Regions from separate parts of the Kaistia algarum genome, predicted to be linked through region 3. Evidence: predicted binding sites of a transcription regulator. Region 3 holds the regulator's gene; each other region holds the start of a gene.

Region 1 (3,271 bases), 380 kb from region 3:
GTCCGTCGCGGTTCGCCGGCAGCGTTCTTCATCCGCTCGCTCGAAGGCCGCATCCGCGCAAAGCTCGCCCGCCAGCTTGGGCAAGCGCCGGACTGGCATGTCGCCCTGCGACGGCGTGTCGGAGGCGACGGCCTGCCAGACCTTGGACCGAACGGCTTCCAACGCTTGTCCGATGACGGACAGCGCTTCTATGCCGACCCCTTCCTGTTCGAGGCCAGCGGCGAGACGTTCCTGTTCGTCGAAGAGTTCCCCTATACGACGCAGAAGGGCATCCTTTCCGTCGCGAAGGTCGCGGCCGATGGCAGCATGTCGAAGCCGCAGCCGGTCCTCGAAGGCCCCGACCATCTCTCCTATCCCTTCGTTTTCGCGGCCGAGGGTGCGATCTGGATGATCCCCGAAACCTCGGGAAGGCGCACGGTCGAACTCTACCGCGCCGATCGATTCCCGGATCGCTGGACGCTGCATCAGGTGCTGATCGACAACGCCGATCTGGCCGACGCGACGCTGCTTCGGAAGGATGGCAAATGGTGGCTTTTCGCGGCCTCCAGGGCGCGCTGGACCTCAAGCTGGGACGCGCTGTCGCTGTACCGGGCCGAACACCTCACCGGACCGTGGCACCCGCATCCGGGCAATCCGATCCAGGTGGATCTCGCCTCGTCGCGGCCGGGCGGGCGCATCCTGGACATCGGCGGCCGGCTCATCCGCCCGGCGCAGGATTGCGCCGGTGGCTATGGCGCGCGGCTTGCCTTTGCCGAGATCAACCAGTTGGATGAGGACGGCTTTCAGCAGCGAATCGTCGAGGTCGCGCGGCCCTGGCGCTCCAATAGCGGCCTGCACAGCTATGATCGGACGCGTGCCTTCGAAGTCATCGATCTGTTTGGACCGCGCTGAGCGACCTTAGCTCTCATATTTCTCGAGGAAGGCTTCGATCGGCAGCGCGCGGAAATCCGGCAGAGCGGTCCGGAGCCGCTCATGCTCCCAATCCCACCATGCGAGCGCCTGCAGCCGGTCGGCAACGGAAACGGGAAAGCGGCGCTTCACCGTCTTCGCCGCGACGCCAACGGCGATCTCATAGGGTCCGACATCCTTCGACACTACGGCACCGGCGCCGATGATCGCGCCATCGCCGATCGAGACGCCGGCCAAAACGACGACCCCATGGCCGATCCAGACGTCATGGCCGATCGTTACACGGCTTGAGCGACGCCAGTCGAAGAACGCCGGCTCGTCGGGTTCGCCGTCGAAATAATACGAGGCGCGATAGGTAAAATGCGATTGGGTAGCCCGCCAGTGCGGATGGTTGCCGGGGTTGAGGCGCACCTGCGCGGCGATCGACGCGAACTTGCCGATCGCGCTGTAGATCACGTCGCCATCCTCGGAGATGTAGGAATAGTCGCCCATTGTGGTCTCGGCGATCTTGGTGCGCGCCCCGATCTCGGTATAGCGCCCGAGATGACAGTCGCGGAGGCTCGCCGTCGGATGGACAGTCGGGCTCGGGCCGAGGCGCATGACGAAGTCTCCGCAGGCTTGGATGGCGTGCGGACAAGGTGGAGAAATTCCATGACGCGTCCATGACAAAGCCGGCGAACCAACAAAGTCAAAAGATGCCGACGGCTTATGGCTTCGTCCACAGGCAAAGAACTCTGTCACAATAGATTTGCATCCACTGAGCAGTATCTCCAAAAATCAGGAGGTCCTTGCATGCTCGTCCTTGACGGGGTGGATCGCTATTACAACAACAAGGCGGCTGTGTCCGGCGTCAGCCTCACAATTCCGACCGGCAGCTTTGTCGGCGTGATCGGCCGTTCCGGCGCGGGCAAATCGACATTGCTGCGCATGATCAACCGTCTGGTCGACCCGACCGCCGGGAACATCCGCTTCGACGACATCGACGTGACTCGGCTGAAGGGCCAGGCGCTGCGCGACTGGCGCGCCCGCTGCGCGATGATCTTCCAGCAATTCAATCTGGTCGGCCGTCTGGACGTTCTGACGAATGTACTGATGGGCCGCCTCAACAAGGTTTCTACACCGCGCTCGCTGATGCGGATGTGGACCGACGAGGACCGGGCCATCGCGCTTTCCGCGCTGGAACAATTCGACATCGCCGGCCTGGCGGCCCAGCGTGCCGACAGCCTTTCCGGCGGCCAGCAGCAGCGCGTCGCCATTGCCCGCGCCCTGGTTCAGGAACCGGACGCGATCCTCGCCGACGAGCCGATCGCCTCGCTCGATCCGCGCAATACCAAGGTGGTGATGGATGCGCTGCTCAGGATCAACAAGCATTACGGCATCACCGTCCTCTGCAATCTCCATTCGCTGGAGCTCGCGCGCGGCTATTGCGACAGGCTGATCGGCATGTCGGCCGGCCGGCTCGTTTTCGACGGCGCACCCGAAGCGCTCACCGACGACGTAGCGCGCGAGCTCTACGGACTTGAGGCCGGCGAGGTGCTCGACCACGCGCCCGCACCACACCCCCGAGAACTACCCGGCGAAGCTATCGCCGTGGCCATCTGATGCCCTGAAGGGCATGCCAATCGGCGCCGTAGCGGCGCCGTCAACGCCTGGAGAGACCCGATGTTCAACCGTCGTACCCTGATCGGTGCCGCCTTCGCCACGCTGGCGATCGCCGGCGTCGCCCATGCCGAAGACTGGAAGGCGCAGTATCCCGAGCTCACGATCGCCGTGATTCCGGCCGAGAACGCCTCGACGACGACCGATCGCTACCAGCCGCTCGCCGACTATCTCGGCAAGCAGCTCGGCGTTCCGGTCAAGCTCGCCGTCGCGACCGACTATGCGGCCGTGATCGAGGCGCAGCGCGCCGGCAATGCCCAGATCGCCTTCTACGGCCCGGCTTCCTATGCCCGCGCCGTGCTGACGGGTGTCGCCACCGAGCCGGTCGCCGTCTCGCGTCACTCCAATGGCCTCACCGGCTACTATTCGGTGATCTACACGCTGGCCAACGGCCCCAACAAGTCGATCGACGATCTGAAGGGCAAGAAGCTCGCCCTCGTCGACCCGAACTCGACCTCGGGCAACAATGCGCCTCGTTTCTTCCTGCATCGCGATGGCAAGGACGTCGACACGTTCTTCTCCGAGGCCATCTTCGCCGGCAGCCATGACAACGCCGTCCTCGCGCTCGCGCAGGGCACCGTCGACGCCGCGGCCAATTCCTGGAACTCGGAAGACGATTCCAACCTGACCCGCATGATCACCAAGGGCGTCCTCAAGGATGCCGATGGCAAGCCGATGACCAAGGAAGACTTCCGCATCGTCT
Region 2 (3,271 bases), 980 kb from region 3:
TGGTGGCGATCCGTGCCGCTTCTTCGGTCGCGCTCGCCGCTTCGGTGCTGGTCCTCGCCGGCGCGCTGGCGGCAGGGCTGCAGGGCCGGCTGCGCGATACGGTGATCCTGAAGACGCTGGGCGCCACCCGGCGGCAGCTTCTCTTCGCCTTCGGCTATGAATATGGCCTGCTCGGGCTCTGCGCCGCCGTGTTTGGTGTCGGCGTCGGCTCGCTCGCCGCCTTTGCCGTCGTGGCCGGCGTCATGAAGCAGAGCTTCTTCTATTCGCCGGCGGAAGCCCTTGCCGCCGCCGTGGCGGCGGTTGTGCTCACCGTACTGCTGGGTCTTCTCGGTACCTGGCGCCTGCTCGGCCGCAAGGCCGCGCCGGTGCTCAGAAACCTATAGGCTCCGCCGCCCGCTTCGTTTACGATCGCCCCCGAACCGACATGCCGTCCTCTTGCGCCTAGAGGGGGCAGGGGCCATATCGCGGGCATATCCCTTCCGATGCGGCTCAAGGGCAGGCAAGGGCGGGAATGCTGCGCCGATGGCGCGGGCAAGATTTTCGGAGAGGACTTCGATGGCAGATTTCGACAATCGCGTTTCACCGTTTGGCGCGGCGCGTGCCGGAACCGGTGTTATCGACCAGGGCCTGCGCTCCTACATGCTGCAGGTCTATAATTACATGGCGATCGGCCTGCTGATCACCGGCGCCGCCTCGATCGGCATGTTCAAGCTGGCCTTCGTCGACAATGGCGGCGTGATCGAGCGCACCGCGCTCGGACAGACGCTGTTCAGCGGCCCGCTGATGTGGGTCATCATGCTGGCGCCGTTCGCGCTGGTGATGGTGCTGTCCTTCGGCATCCAGAAGATGTCGGTGGCGACGGCGCAGCTGACGTTCTGGGTCTATTCGGCGCTAATGGGCGTGTCGCTGACGACGATCTTCGTCCTCTACACCGCCCAGTCGGTCACGCAGGTGTTCTTCATCACCGCCGCGACCTTCGGCGCGATGAGCCTTTATGGCTACACGACCAAGCGGGATCTGACCGGTTTCGGTTCGTTCCTGTTCATGGGCCTGATCGGCATCATCATTGCCTCGATCGTCAATATCTTCGTCGGATCGTCGGCCCTCGGCTTCGCGATCTCGATCCTAGGCGTGCTCATCTTCGTCGGCCTTACCGCCTACGACACGCAGAAGATCAAGGAGATGTACTCGGTCAATGACGACGGCACGCTCGCCGGCCGCAAGGCGATCATGGGCGCGCTGACGCTCTATCTCGACTTCATCAACCTGTTCCTGATGATGCTGCGTCTGTTTGGCGATCGCCGCTGATCCATCGTCACCGCAGAGACAAGAAGGGCGCGGTCTCGGCTGCGCCCTTTTTCTATGGGGCGGCTGGATGGGCTCAGCCCTCGACCAGCTTCAGCTGTTTGTCCAGGATGGTCAGCACCTGGCGCAGATCATGGCCGCGCTTCATGATGTAGCCCCCCGCGGCGATGACGGAATAGGCGCCTTGGCGGCGATCGAGCGAGGGGTCCTTCTCGACGCGGAACAGCGGCATTTCCGAGGTGCGGCGGAAGATCGAGAACACCGCTTTGTCCTTCAGATGGTCGATCGCGTAGTCGCGCCATTCTCCAGCCGCAACCATGCGGCCATAGACGCGGAGAATCTGGTTGAGCTCATGGCGGTCGAAGGCGACATAGCGGGGGGAGGGCGGAGCTCGTCCGGCGAGCGCGACCAGCGTCGCGCCGCCCCCGGCTATCGGCTCGTCGTCGCTTCCGCTCAATCGCGCCTCCCTTCGGCCGCTCGCAAATGCCCTGTCTTGGTCCTGTCATGATCGCGCCGAAGTCCCTGGCTGGCAAGGCTGAAGCCCTGTTGTCCTCGGCGCACCGCCAGGCGCCCGCTCTCACGAAGCCGTGAAGGTCGGGGCGCATTTTTCATCGTTTTGCCCTTTTTCGGCCCGCCACCAGCCGCAATGCGGGACGATTTTAGCATCATGGTTTCAGACGGTCCGGTTTGGCGGGAACTTCGGAATTTCTCAGCCCCCCAGCCCCCCGAGGTTCTCTTGCCGAACCGGACCACCTTTTGCCATCGGGCGGCAGAGTATCGCCGCCCGCTTGTCGACCTCCCCTGGGCCGGCGAAACCCCCGATCGCCGACCCTTCGACAAGAATGCGCGCCCTCGTGGCGCGCTTTTTGTTGTTGGATCAAGGCCGCCGCGGTCGCCGCTTCAGCTTGACACCGCAAGGCCTTGCAGCCAGTGTGCGCCCGCTTTCGGGGTGTCGGTCCTGCCGTCCCCGGGTCGATCTTGCCTCGTTCGCAGGTCTGGATGATAACCTTTCTCGAATTCGAAAAGCCGGTCGCCGACCTTCAGGGTAAGGTTCAGGAATTGCGTGCCCTCGGCGAGAGCGGCAATGCGGTTGCCATCGGCGAAGAGATCGCCAAGCTGGAGGCGAAGGCCGCCCAGGCGCTGGTCGATATCTATGGCAAGCTGACGCCGTGGCAGAAGACGCTCGTCGCCCGCCATCCTGACCGCCCGCATTTCGTCGACTATGCCGAGCACCTCTTCACGGATTTCACGCCGCTGGCCGGCGATCGGAAATTTGCCGAGGACAAGGCGATCCTCGCCGGTTTCGGCCGTTTTCGCGACCGTCCTGTGGCGATCATCGGCCAGGAGAAGGGCCATGATACCGAGACGCGGCTGCGCCATAATTTTGGCATGGCTCGTCCCGAGGGCTACCGCAAGGCGGTCCGCATCATGGAACTCGCCGAGCGCTTCGATCTGCCTGTGATCACGCTGGTCGATACGGCCGGCGCCTTTCCCGGCATCGATGCCGAGGAGCGCGGTCAGGCCGAGGCGATTGCGAGATCGACTGAGGCGGCACTGTCGCTGGCGGTGCCGAGCGTCTCGGTCATCATCGGGGAGGGTGGATCGGGCGGGGCCATCGCGATCGCCACCGCCAGCAAGGTCGTGATGCTGGAGCACTCGATCTACAGCGTGATTTCGCCCGAAGGCGCAGCGTCGATCCTGTGGCGGGATGCGACGCGGGCGCAGGACGCGGCGACCAACATGAAGATCACCGCGCAGGATCTCTATCGCTTCGGCGTTATCGACCAGATCGTGCCGGAGCCCGTAGGCGGCGCCCATCGCGACGCGCCTGCGGCGATCGCTGCCGTCGGCGATGCCATCGGCGCGTCGCTTGCCGCGCTGGAAGGTCTTTCCGGCGCGGAGTTGAAGCGCCAGCGCCGCGAGAAGTTTCTTGCGATCGGCCGCAGCCTTTGACACGATTCCGCCG
Region 3 (3,271 bases):
GGCATGGCCGAGAAGATCACGATCCGCAATCTGAAGTTCTTCTACGGCGAGAGCCTGGCGCTGAAGTCGATCAACCTGCCGCTCTACGAGAAGAAGGTCACGGCCTTCATCGGGCCGTCGGGCTGCGGCAAGTCCACGCTGCTGCGCGTGCTGAACCGCATGTACGACCTCTACCCGAGGCAGCATGCGGAAGGCGAGGTTCTGTTCGATGGCGGCAACATCCTGGCGCCGGGCCAGGATCTCAATCTCCTGCGCGCGCGCGTCGGCATGGTGTTCCAGAAGCCCACGCCGTTCCCGATGTCGATCTATGACAACATCGCCTTCGGCATCCGCCTCTATGAGAATATCTCGCGCTCCGAGATGGACGCCCGCGTCGAGGCGGCGCTGACGCGCGGTGCGCTCTGGAACGAGGTCAAGGACAAGCTGACGTCGAGCGGCCTGTCGCTCTCCGGCGGCCAGCAGCAACGCCTCTGCATCGCCCGCTCGATCGCAGTACGGCCGGAAGTCGTTCTGTTCGACGAGCCCTGCTCGGCGCTCGACCCGATCTCGACCGCCAAGATCGAGGAGCTCATCGACGAGCTGACCGCCGACTACACCATCGCGATCGTTACCCACAACATGCAGCAGGCGGCCCGCGTCTCGGACTATACCGCCTTCATGTATCTCGGCGAGCTGATCGAATTCGACGAGACGTCGAAGATCTTCACGGCTCCGAGCGACAAGCGCACGCAGGACTACATCACCGGACGCTTCGGCTGAGCCCGGACGGCAGGAGGACGACATGTCGGAACATATTGTTACCCGATACGACGACGAGCTGAAGAACGTCCAGCGCCGCATCGCGGAAATGGGCGGCATGGCCGAACGGCTGGTGGATCTCTCCGTGTCCGCGCTGACGCGGATCGACACGGCCACCGCGAACATGGTCATCGCCGAGGATCGGCGCCTCGACGAGATCCAGCGCGAATGCGAGGAAGAGGCGATCCGCATCATCGCCCGACGCCAGCCCATTGCTGTCGACCTGCGTGAGGTCATCGGCGCGATGCGCATCTCCAACGACCTCGAGCGCATCGGCGATCTGGCCAAGAACATTGCCAAGCGCGTCCTCGCGCTCGACGGGCAGTTCCAGTCGAAGCGTTTCATGACGGGTGTGGAGCATATGGCGGAGCTGTCCCTCGCCCAGCTCAAGGACGTGCTCGACGCCTATGCGACGCGCGACGTCAACCAGGCCTTCGAGGTCTGGAAGCGCGATGCCGATATTGACTCGATGTACACGTCGCTGTTCCGCGAACTCCTCACCTACATGATGGAGGATCCGCGCAACATCTCGCTGTGCACGCATCTGCTGTTCTGCGCCAAGAATATCGAGCGGATCGGCGATCACACGACGAACATCGCCGAGACCGTGCACTACGTCGTCACCGGCGAAGCGCTCACGCAGGATCGTCCGAAGCAGGACGAGTCGAGCCTGACGAACGTCACCTATGAGAACATTTGATCGGCTCGCTCCGGTCTGGTCGGGGTTAGCTGAATGACACCACGGGTTATGGTGGTTGAGGACGAGGAGGCGCTGAGCCTCCTCCTACGATACAATCTCGAAGCGGAAGGCTACACGGTCGACGTGGTGCCTCGCGGCGACGATGCCGAGACGCGGCTGCGGGAGACCGTTCCCGATCTGCTGCTGCTCGACTGGATGCTGCCTGGAATCTCGGGCATCGAGCTCTGCCGCCGGCTGCGCGCGCGCGACGTCACGCGCACGCTGCCGATCATCATGCTGACCGCGCGTGGTGAGGAGCAGGAGCGCATACGCGGCCTGTCCACGGGGGCAGACGACTATGTCGTGAAGCCGTTCTCCGTGCCGGAGCTGATGGCGCGCGTCCGCGCTATCCTGCGCCGATCGCGGCCGGAGGTGATCGCCTCGCTGCTGCGGGCCGGCGACATCGAACTCGACCGGGAGACGCACCGCGTCCGCCGTTCCGGCCGTGAATTGCGGCTGGGGCCGACCGAGTTCCGCCTGCTCGAATTCCTGATGAAGAGCCCAGGCCGCGTCTTCTCGCGCGAGCAATTGCTGGACGGGGTCTGGGGACGGGACGTCTATGTCGACGAGCGCACCGTCGACGTCCATATCGGCCGCCTGCGCAAGGCGGTCAATCGCGGCCGCGTCAAGGACCCGATCCGGACCGTCCGCGGCTCAGGCTACGCCTTCGACGACCAGTTCGTCGGGGTCAACTGACAGAATAGTCGCCGCCGCTTAAAAGAAGGCCTTCCCCCGCGTAATACGCCGAAAGGGGAAGGCAGGCGGGCACGCGTTCCTGAAGGACAAGCTCCATTGGGAGCATCGGCCTCGTCCAGACCTCTCCTGCGGAGAGGTCGGATCGCGGTTATGGGGACCCTCTCTCGCGGACGAGAGAGGGAAGCGCACTCAGGCGCTGACCATCTTGCGCTCGCGCCGGCGTTCGTGAACCGGCTGGTAGGCGATGCGGGAATGATACTCGCAGTATGGAATTCCCGAATTCGAGCGCTGGCCGCAGAAATGGAAATCCTCGGAGCTCGGATCGCCATTCGGCCATTTGCAGGTCTGCTCGGTGAGCGTCAGGATGCTCGCATGCAGGCTGATCGGAACGACGACATCGTTGCTGTCGGTCGGACGAGGGGCGCGACGCGGCTCCGGCGCCAGTTGCCCGATGGGCTTCAGCGCCGTATTGCCGGCGACGAGCGGCCGTGTCATCGGCGGCTGCGGCCGGCCGGATACGTTGGTACGGCCGGTCGAGACTGCCGGCTGTTTGCGGGGTCTGGCGATCGGCGTCGTGGCCGGCTTCGCCCTGCCCGAAAGGCTGAGGCGATGCACCTTGCCGATGACCGCGTTTCGCGTCACGCCGCCGAGTTCCGTCGCGATCTGGCTGGCGCTGAGACCGTCGGCCCAAAGCTTCTTGAGCAACTCAACCCGTTCGTCCGTCCAAGTCATGGCTCATCCTTGTCGGTCGGAGCGGCCGTCGGAATCCCTAATGCTCGCCGCCCGCTACGCCGGACGACGACTGCGCAAATACAAGGTTCGGGGAAAACAGCTCGCTCGATATTTCGTATCTTAACGAACATTAAGCTACTATATGGCGTGACTCGCTGACAAGAGTCCGGCCGAATCAGAGACGGCGATCTCGGCTTTTTCCCCAGATTGGATGCCAAGGCGCGAAGTTTGAGTCGCGTCAATCGGTTAGCCGCCTCGGAACCTCGTCATGCACGGCTTTCCTTGACAGAAATCGTCACCACCGTG

The links. Region 3 encodes PhoB, which activates phosphate uptake and scavenging genes when phosphate is short. Its sites were predicted from a motif close to TGTCATNNANCTGTCAT; they were not measured.
Region 1: phnC (phosphonate ABC transporter ATP-binding protein) is a predicted target of PhoB. The motif match lies at 1,561-1,577, and genes of this name have one in related genera.
Region 2: OSH05_RS13140 (DUF2794 domain-containing protein) is a predicted target of PhoB. The motif match lies at 1,795-1,811, and genes of this name have one in related genera.

Annotation. Positions count from the first base shown of each region.
Region 1 is NZ_JAPKNJ010000001.1:1,376,799-1,380,069, forward strand. It holds gene OSH05_RS06630 (glucosamine inositolphosphorylceramide transferase family protein) at 1-891, shown strand, start outside; gene OSH05_RS06635 (DapH/DapD/GlmU-related protein) at 898-1,509, opposite strand; gene phnC (phosphonate ABC transporter ATP-binding protein) at 1,702-2,511, shown strand; gene phnD (phosphonate ABC transporter substrate-binding protein) at 2,572-3,271, shown strand, end outside.
Region 2 is NZ_JAPKNJ010000001.1:2,737,559-2,740,829, forward strand. It holds gene OSH05_RS13130 (ABC transporter permease) at 1-383, shown strand, start outside; gene OSH05_RS13135 (Bax inhibitor-1/YccA family protein) at 556-1,308, shown strand; gene OSH05_RS13140 (DUF2794 domain-containing protein) at 1,382-1,717, opposite strand; gene OSH05_RS13145 (acetyl-CoA carboxylase carboxyltransferase subunit alpha) at 2,305-3,258, shown strand.
Region 3 is NZ_JAPKNJ010000001.1:1,757,515-1,760,785, forward strand. It holds gene pstB (phosphate ABC transporter ATP-binding protein PstB) at 1-759, shown strand, start outside; gene phoU (phosphate signaling complex protein PhoU) at 782-1,498, shown strand; gene phoB (phosphate regulon transcriptional regulator PhoB) at 1,532-2,233, shown strand; gene OSH05_RS08580 (GcrA family cell cycle regulator) at 2,423-2,965, opposite strand.